One region of the Staphylococcus simulans genome, then DNA from elsewhere that is predicted to be linked to it. Evidence: riboswitches for the same ligand, from Rfam matches in the RefSeq annotation. Region 1 holds a riboswitch; each other region holds the start of a gene.
What was found. Region 1 has a riboswitch for S-adenosylmethionine ahead of MUA87_RS01280 (methionine ABC transporter ATP-binding protein). Riboswitches for the same ligand answer to the same signal wherever they lie in the genome.
Positions count from the first base shown of each region.

Region 2: another riboswitch for S-adenosylmethionine. It lies ahead of MUA87_RS07280 (O-acetylhomoserine aminocarboxypropyltransferase/cysteine synthase family protein); the one in region 1 lies ahead of MUA87_RS01280 (methionine ABC transporter ATP-binding protein).
Region 3: another riboswitch for S-adenosylmethionine. It lies ahead of metK (methionine adenosyltransferase); the one in region 1 lies ahead of MUA87_RS01280 (methionine ABC transporter ATP-binding protein).

Region 1 covers NZ_CP095100.1:311,647-314,937, forward strand. The annotation lists gene MUA87_RS01275 (hypothetical protein) at 1-1,610, shown strand, start outside; SAM riboswitch class I at 1,794-1,905, shown strand; gene MUA87_RS01280 (methionine ABC transporter ATP-binding protein) at 2,023-3,039, shown strand; gene MUA87_RS01285 (methionine ABC transporter permease) at 3,041-3,291, shown strand, end outside.
Region 2 covers NZ_CP095100.1:1,546,804-1,550,094, reverse strand. The annotation lists gene mprF (bifunctional lysylphosphatidylglycerol flippase/synthetase MprF) at 1-1,507, shown strand, start outside; SAM riboswitch class I at 1,706-1,803, shown strand; gene MUA87_RS07280 (O-acetylhomoserine aminocarboxypropyltransferase/cysteine synthase family protein) at 1,863-3,143, shown strand; gene MUA87_RS07275 (homoserine O-acetyltransferase/O-succinyltransferase family protein) at 3,145-3,291, shown strand, end outside.
Region 3 covers NZ_CP095100.1:1,161,076-1,164,366, forward strand. The annotation lists gene pckA (phosphoenolpyruvate carboxykinase (ATP)) at 1-1,080, opposite strand, end outside; SAM riboswitch class I at 1,242-1,357, shown strand; gene metK (methionine adenosyltransferase) at 1,468-2,664, shown strand; gene MUA87_RS05405 (NERD domain-containing protein) at 2,761-3,291, shown strand, end outside.

The DNA.
Region 1 (3,291 bases):
TCACAGTACCGAAAGGCAAAGACGGCACTTCAGTTACAGTTAAAGGTACAAGCCAAGATCCAAATGGTAATACAGTAATCGAATTCAGTGATGGCTCTAAAGTAACTGTTCAACGCGGTAAAGATGGCCGTGATGGAAAAGACGGTAAATCAATCACAGTGACAGGTCAAACAATCGATCCGAACGGCAACACAGTAGTGACATTCAGTGACGGTAATTCAATTACAGTACCAAAAGGCAAAGACGGCATTTCAGTTACAGTCAAAGATTCACATCCAGATGCAGATGGTAATACAGTAATCGAATTCAGTGATGGCTCTAAAGTAACTGTTCAACGCGGTAAAGATGGCCGTGATGGAAAAGACGGTAAATCAATCACAGTAACGGGTCAAACAATCGATCCGAATGGCAACACAGTAGTGACATTCAGCGATGGTAATTCAATTACAGTACCGAAAGGCAAAGACGGCATTTCAGTTACAGTCAAAGGTACAAGCCAAGATCCAAACGGTAATACAGTAATTGAATTCAGTGATGGCTCTAAAGTAACTGTTCAACGCGGTAAAGATGGCCGTGACGGAAAAGACGGTAAATCAATCACGGTGACAGGCCAAACAATCGATCCGAATGGTAATACAGTAGTGACATTCAGTGATGGCAACTCAATTACAGTACCGAAAGGCAAAGACGGCATTTCAGTTACAGTCAAAGGTACAAGCCAAGATCCAAATGGTAATACAGTGATTGAATTTAGTGATGGATCAAGAATCACTATTCAAAAAGGAAATGATGGTAGAGACGGTCGAGATGGACGTGACGGCAGAGATGGTCGCGATGGCAGAGATGCTCAAACAACACAACCGATATATATCATCAATAACTACATTGATAATGATAATACGAATGTGATTATCTTTAGCGATGGTCAACGTGTTGATATTCCTTGTGATGCGAACGGTAACGCGGTTGTGATTATTGGATATAATCATGATGTGAAAGGCAATGTAATATTACAATGTGCAGATAATACAAGAATTATCGTACCTTGCAGAAAACCAGACACACCAAAAGTGACAATTCCAATGATTCCATTGGTTCCAGCACAACACAATACTGTGACACCACCAGTACCGACACCAGTGCCAACACCGACACCGGTACCAGTACCAAATACGGTACCAGTACCGAATACAGTACCAGTACCGAATACAGTACCGGTGCCAAATACAGTACCAGTACCAAATACAGTACCAGTACCGAATACGGTACCAGTACCAAATACAGTACCAGTACCAAATACAACACCAGATACAGTTACACCAAGTGGAAACAATGGTACACCAACATCGGATACTCATGGTTATACTGGATTCATTAATGTAAATAATGATCATGGTCATAAATTCGTAGGTAAACAAACTACGCATAAAGTGGTTTATCATAATGTAGAACAACCACAACCAAAAGTAACAACAAAACCTAAACAAACAGCTAAAGCTTTACCTGAAACAGGTTCAGGCGATACAGCAGCATTAGTTTATGGTGCAATTATGGCTGGTTTAGGTGCAACAACAGTACTTGGATCAAGACGTCGTAAAGAAGAAGAATAAGATTAAGTTCTAAGTATGTAAGAACCGGGCTTCGGCCTGGTTCTTTTTATTGCGAGTAATGTAATCGCTTTCTTATTTTAGATTTTTTGAATTGAATAAATTTATCTAAATTTCTGAAAAATAATGTTGACTTTTTCTGTCAGACTTTGTAATATATGGAATATAAATGAATTGAATAAAACTATCTTATCCAGAGAGGCGGAGGGACAGGCCCTGCGAAGCCTCGGCAACAGGATTAATTATGAAGATTAATTACTGTGCCAATTCCTACAGTAGAACACTGTGAAGATGAGACGAGCCGATATATGTATCCCGAGGACTTGTTTCATTAGTCCTCGGGAGTTTCTTTTTATAGAGTTATCTCAAAATAGTTAACATTCATTTATTTCAAATTATTAAGGGGGATTTACCTATGATTGAGTTCAAGGATGTCAATAAAACATTCCGTAAACGCTCAACGGAAATTCAGGCTTTGAAAGATGTCAGCTTTACTGTAGAACGCCAAGAAATATTCGGTGTCATCGGGTATAGCGGTGCTGGTAAAAGTACGTTAATCCGATTAGTCAATAAGCTTGAAAATGTGACATCAGGAAACATTATTGTGGATGGTCATGACATCAATCAATACAGCAAAAAAGAATTGCGTAAAGTGAAGAAAAATATAGGCATGATTTTCCAGCATTTCAATTTATTAAATTCTAAGACAGTATTCAATAATGTTGCGATGCCGCTCATCCTTGAAGGCAAGGAAAAGTCATACATAAAAGAGAAAGTTGACGAAATGCTTGAGTTCGTAGGTCTAGGAGATAAAGGTTCACAGTATCCTAATGAGTTATCGGGTGGTCAAAAACAAAGAGTTGCGATTGCGAGAGCTTTGGTTACTGATCCTAAAATCTTGTTATGTGATGAAGCAACAAGTGCTTTAGACCCAGCAACAACAGATTCAATCTTGCGATTGTTGAAGAAGGTCAATCGAACATTTGACGTTACCATTTTATTGATTACCCATGAAATGGGCGTGATTCAACAAATCTGCGATAAAGTTGCGGTTATGGAGCAAGGCAGTGTCATCGAAATCGGCAGTGTATTAGAGGTGTTCAGTCATCCTAAGACGAAAACTGCGAAAAGCTTCGTTTCTACAGTTATCAGTACAGATATTAGTGATAAGATGATTCATCAATTACCAACTGACGCAGATTATGTGGACGTCAAAGTTTATCTAGAAGGTTCACAAATTGGATTGTCAGTGATTCAAACATTAATTAAAGACTTCAATTTAGATGTGAATGTTATTTATGCATCGATGTCAGATATTCAAGATACTTCAGTCGGTTATTTAACACTTCGTATCAAAGGATCAAATGAAAGTAAGCAACGTGCATTTGATTATATGAAACAAAGTCATATTGAATTTGAGGAGGTCGTATAACATGCTTGGATCTACATTAGATTCGTCTCAATTAATGGAGGCGTTATATCAAACGTTATTGATGGTCTCTATTTCATTAGTAATCGGTTCTTTAATCGGTATTCCGCTTGGTGTACTACTTGTAGTCACTAAGAAAGATGGTATATGGGAAAATGTGGTGATTTATCATATTCTCAACCCTGTCATCAACGTATTGCGTTCGGTACCCTTCATTATTTTATTAATTGCGATTGTGCCATTCACAAAATTAGT
Region 2 (3,291 bases), 1.2 Mb from region 1:
ACTGGTCATGTTTACGAGTTTAGTCTTTATCTTAAATAACGTCAGTATTATTTATGAAGGCTTATATGATCCGAACCATATGTTTTATTATATTGTGGTGACGATTCATACGAGTGCTTGTTTAATTCTGATGTTGAATGTTCGCGGTATCTTTAAACAAAGCCGCAGAGCCATATTATTTGCGATGGTTTCTATCGTGTTGATCTTTGTGATTACAGTGTATACGAATACCTCATTTTTATTAATTACGTGGTTGCTTGTGGTATTTGGTTTATTGATTTATGCCTTTATGAAAGCACAAGTCTTAAAACGTCCGATTCGTTTACGCCATATAGTTTCAATGCTGATTATTAGTATTATTATGTTGACACTGAATCACTATATGATTGTCTTTGTATTAGATGCGGTAGATGCTTACCGTATTGAAGTAGATAACTCAATGTTACGTTATTACTTATGGTTGACCATTCTTGTGGTTATTATTATCGTGACGTTTATTGTCTGGTTATTTGAAAATGCATATCGTAAAGATTATCCAGCCAATGATATCGAACAGTGTGAAGCGATTATCGAAAAATTCGGAGGCAACTATTTAAGCCATTTGCTTCATAGTGGAGATAAAACAGTGTATATGGATGAATCAAAAGAAGCGTTTGTGATGTATCGCTTTAAACTTAATTGTATTGTGGTATTAGGTGATCCGATTGGTAACCCTAAACGATTTAATGATTTGTTTGAATCGTTGTACCATTATGCTAGAGATTTGGGTTATGAAGTGATTTTCTATCAAGCGACAAATCGTCATATGCCGCTATATCATGATTTTGGTAACCAGTTCTTTAAATTGGGTGAAGAAGCGGTCATTGATTTAACAACATTTACAACTTCTGGTAAAAAACGCAGAGGATTCAGAGCAACGTTAAATAAACTAGAAGACCAAAATGTCCATTTTGAGATTATAGAACCGCCATATACAGATGAATTCCTTAAAGAGTTGGAAGATATTAGTGATCAATGGTTAGACGGCAAAAATGAAATGCATTTCTCAGTCGGCCGTTTCACACATGATTATTTATCTAAAGCACCGATTGGAATTCTAAAAGAAGAAAATGGCCGTGTCATCGCATTCTGCAGTTTAATGCCGACGTATTACAATGATTCCATTTCAGTAGATTTAATTCGTTGGTTGCCAGATGTAGATTTACCGTTGATGGATGCGCTCTATCTGCATATGTTGTTATGGAGCCAAGAAAAAGGCTACAAAGCATTTAACATGGGTATGGCGACCTTATCCAATGTCGGTCAAAATGAATACTCATATTGGAATGAACGTGTCGCAGGTAAAATCTTTGATAACTTTAATACGTTATATCGCTTCAGCGGTTTAAGACGTTATAAAGACAAATTCAAACCAGAGTGGGAACCACGATATTTAGTTTACTCAAGACACAGTTCCTTATGGCAAAGTATGATTAAAGTGTTGTTAGTGATTCGCTCTAAACACTAGTTGAACCGTTTCATACTGCAAGGTGCATATAAAGATCGAGGCCAAAAAAGGTCTCGGTCTTTTTTTAATGGTTTACGATTAAACGTATGTAAACTTTGTTATCCAAATATTTTATTTTAATCCAAAATTCAGAAAACTAAGAAAAGTCTATTGACATTGTCTGAATTTCAGTCTATACTCTGAATAAATTAATAAAAAAACTTATCAAGAATGGTGGAGGGACTGGCCCTACGATACCAGGCAACCTATTTAAGTTAGGTGCTAATTCCAGCAGGTGAAGACCTGAAAGATAAGCCCGTAGCGAGTCTATCTTTTTCAGGTAGGCTCGTTTTTTACATTTAAGGAGGAAATGAACATGACAAATGATTTTAAATTCGAAACGTTACAATTACACGCAGGACAAGAGGTAGATGAAGCATCGCATTCGAGAGCGGTACCGATTTATCAAACAACATCTTTCACATTTGATGATACACAACATGCGGCCAATTTATTCGGCTTAAAAGAATTAGGTAATATTTACTCACGTTTAACAAACCCGACAGTAGCAGTGTTTGAAACACGTGTAGCAGAACTTGAAGGCGGTGTCGCTGGGGTTGCGGTAGCTTCAGGTATGGCTGCAATCACATATGCGATTCAAACTGTTGCAGATGCAGGTGATCACATTGTCGCAAGCTCTACGTTATACGGTGGTACACATACATTATTTGCACATACGTTACCTAAATTCGGTATTGATGTTTCAATCGTAGACAGCAAAAACTTTGATGAAGTTAAAAATGCGATTAAAGAGAATACAAAAGCACTTTATATCGAAACAATCGGTAACCCTGAAGGTAATGTTGAAGATATAGAAAAGTTAGCAGAAATTGCACATGAAGCGGGTATTCCATTAATTGTTGATAATACATTTGCTTCTCCATACTTAATCCAACCAATTAAATACGGTGCGAACATTGTGGTACATTCAGCGACTAAATTTATTGGTGGTCATGGTACTTCAATGGGTGGTGTTGTCGTTGATGGCGGTAACTTCGATTGGACACAAAACGATAAATTCCCAAGCTTAACAGAACCTGATCCATCTTATCATGATTTAGTGTTCACTGAAGCGTTCGGACCAGCTGCTTTAGCATTCAAAGTCAGAACAACATTATTACGTGATACAGGTGCAGCACTTTCTCCATTTAATGCTTTCTTATTACTACAAGGTTTAGAAACATTATCATTACGTGTTGAACGTCATGTTGAAAACGCAGAAAAAGTTGCGAAATTCTTAGAAAACCATGACAAAGTTGAATGGGTTAAATATGCAGGCTTACCATCAAGCGAATACTATGATTTAAAAGAAAAATATTTACCTAAAGGTGCAAGCTCTATTTTCACTTTCGGTGTCAAAGGCGGTTATGACGCAGGCATTAAATTTATCGAATCTTTAGAACTCTTCTCTTTACTTGCGAACGTCGGCGATGCGAAATCATTAGTGATTCATCCGGCTTCTACAACACACGCACAATTAAATGAAGAAGATCAATTGAAAGCAGGTATTACACCTGAAACAATCCGTGTGTCTATCGGTCTTGAACATATTGATGATATTATCGCTGACTTAGAAAAAGGATTAGACGCGATTTAAGATGTTGTTTATTGATAGCGTTCCGATTCTGCCTGTACTAAAAACAGAGCAAATCGAATTTAAAGAGAAGCGTATACCTGAAGGTTTGAATTTATTGATTGTTAATTTGATGCCGGTGAAACAAGATGCTGAAAGACAGTTGCTGAGA
Region 3 (3,291 bases), 850 kb from region 1:
TTTAGAGATTGGCGGTAACACACCAAATGCATCTGCAGTAAGGAAGATGATTGTATTTGGGTGTGCAGCTTTAGATGGTTTAGCAATGTTTTTAATGTAATCAATCGGATAAGCAGCACGCGTATTTTCAGTGTGCTCGTTATCATCGAAATCAACTGAACCATCATCAGCAACGACTACGTTTTCTAAAATTGTACCGTAGCGGATTGCGTTGAAAATTTCAGGTTCTTTCGTTTTTGAAAGGTTGATTGCTTTAGCGTAGCAGCCGCCTTCAATGTTGAAAATACCATTTTGGTTCCAACCGTGTTCATCATCTCCGATTAATTTACGGTCAGGTGCTGCAGATAATGTTGTTTTACCAGTTCCTGATAAACCGAAGAATAAAGCAACATCACCTTTTTCGCCAACGTTGGCTGAGCAATGCATACTCATGATGTCTTGTTGTGGTAATAAATAGTTCATGACTGAGAAAATACCTTTTTTCATTTCACCCGCATATTCAGTTCCCCCGATTAAGATAACGCGGTGTTTGAATGAAACAATCACGAATGTTTCTGATTTTGTACCATCTACTTCAGGATTAGCTTTGAAGTGTGGTGCTGAAACAATTGTGAAGTTTGGTTTGATTTTTTGAGCTTCTTCTTTTGAAGAAGGGCGGATGAACATATTTTTCGCGAATAAATTATGCCATGCCATTTCGTTCACTACTGTTAAACGTAGTTGTGTATCTTCGTCGCTGCCTGCATAACCATTGAAGACATAAAGTTCATCTTTTTGATCTAAATAGTCTAAAACTTTGTCGTAAAGTCTTAAGAATGTATCTTCTTCAATAGGTTGGTTGATTGAACCCCAGTCAATCGTATCTCTATAAGAAGGTTCATTTACAATAAATTTGTCTTTAGGTGAACGTCCAGTGTATTGACCTGTCAGTGCATTGATAGCCCCAAGCTCTGTCAGTTCCCCTTCGTTGTTGTCCAGAATCTTGTTGTACAATTGTGTAGTTGTGAGTTGGAAAAGTGATGAAGACTTTCCAATCAAATGATCCAACTTATTACGGTTAGTTTGTGCATCTACTGCCATTTTAAAAACCCCTCCAGCGCGTAAGTATTGTTAATAATTGTAAGCCTTTACATTTTCATAGTATAACATAATATGCCGATTATTCCATAACAGATTTAAGATTTTAGACATATAGAATTGACAAGCCTAAAGAGTTTGGGTAGTATTGTGATTAACGGATTCTCTTATCCTGAGTGGCGGAGGGACATGGACCCAAAGAAGCCCAGCAACCTCTCCTTATCGGAGAAAGGTGCCAAACCGTTTGCAAATGTCATTAAAGATGTTTGAACGATAAGAGCGAAAGGACGTTTAAGGGCTTTCTCTCTATGTTTATATAGTTTGAAAGTCCTTTTTTATTTGAGCTCGTAGATAGAGAATTTTCGTAATCAAAATCAAAAGGAGTCAGTTATGTCGAATAATAGAAAATTGTTTACGTCAGAATCTGTTACAGAAGGGCATCCTGATAAAATAGCGGACCAAATTTCAGACGCTATTCTGGATGAATTATTAAAGAAAGATCCGGATGCAAGAGTAGCTTGCGAAACAGTAGTCACTACGGGAATGGCTATGATTGTCGGAGAAATTTCTACAGCAACTTATGTTGATTTTCCTAAGGTTGTCCGTGATACAGTAGCAGAAATCGGTTATACGAGAGCGAAATATGGTTATGATAGTCAAACAATGGCTGTGATGTCAGCAATTGATGAGCAATCACCAGATATCGCACAAGCAGTAGACACTGCTTTAGAATATAGAAATGAAATTACGGAAGAGGAAATTGAAAGTACAGGTGCAGGTGACCAAGGTTTAATGTTTGGTTATGCGACGAATGAAACAGATACGTATATGCCGACACCTATTTACTTCTCACACCAACTTGCGAAACGTTTATCAGATGTCAGAAAAGATGGTACATTAACTTACTTAAGACCAGACGGTAAAGTACAAGTTACTGTTGAGTATGATGAAAATGATAAACCAGCACGTATTGATACGATTGTTATTTCAACACAACATGCTGAAGATGCGTCATTAGATCAAATTCAACGTGATATCAGAACACATGTGATTGATCCAATCGTACCAGCTGAGTTATTAGATGAAGAAACTAAATTTTTCATTAACCCGACAGGTCGTTTTGTGATTGGCGGACCTCAAGGTGACGCTGGTTTAACAGGACGTAAGATTATTGTAGATACTTATGGTGGTCTTGCACGTCATGGCGGTGGTTGCTTCAGTGGTAAAGATCCTACAAAAGTAGACCGTTCAGCAGCATATGCAGCACGTTATGTGGCTAAAAATATTGTTGCAGCAGGATTAGCAGATAAATGTGAAGTACAACTTGCATACGCTATCGGTGTAGCAGAACCTGTATCTATTTCAATTGATACATTTGGAACTGGTAAAGTTTCTGAAGGAAAATTGGTAGAAGCGGTAAGAGCTAACTTTGACTTGCGTCCAGCAGGTATCATTAAAATGTTAGACTTAAAACGTCCTATTTATAAACAAACAGCAGCTTATGGTCACTTTGGCCGTACGGATGTTGCTTTACCATGGGAACGTGTAGATAAAGTAGATGCATTAAAAGAAGCTGTTCAAGCATAACTATACAGTTTTTGAATTTGTGACATTTTATTATCGATACATTCGATATTTTCCTTTATAATTGGGAGTAAGATATGTAAAGGAGCGGAATATGTTATGGGACCATTAGAAATTGGTTTGATTGCAGCAATTGTCGTCGCTGTTATCTTCTTTGTCTTATTCTTAGTTGTCTTAAACAGTAAGAAAAAGGCTAAGTTGAAAGCAGAGGAACAATATGAGGCAAAAGAAAGAAGTATAAAAGAAAATTATGAAGACGAGCTTGAAAAAGAACGCGTCGAACATAAAAAAGCGGTCACAAAACAACGCGCTGATTTCGATGAAACAGTGACAGCAAAAGATCGTGAAATCGATGCGCTGAAGCTCTTCTCGAAAAATCATAGTGAGTATGTGACAGACATGCGTTTAATCGGTATCAGAGATCGTTTGGTTAAAGAAAAACGTATTCGACCAGAAGATATGCATATTATGGCGAATATCTTCTTACCTAAAAATGATTTTAATGCGATTGATCGTATCAGTCATTTAGTCTTAACACGTACAGGCTTATACATTATCGATTCTCAATTACTTAAAGGACATGTTTATAATGGCATCAGTCAAGAACAATTCGGTACATTACCAACCATT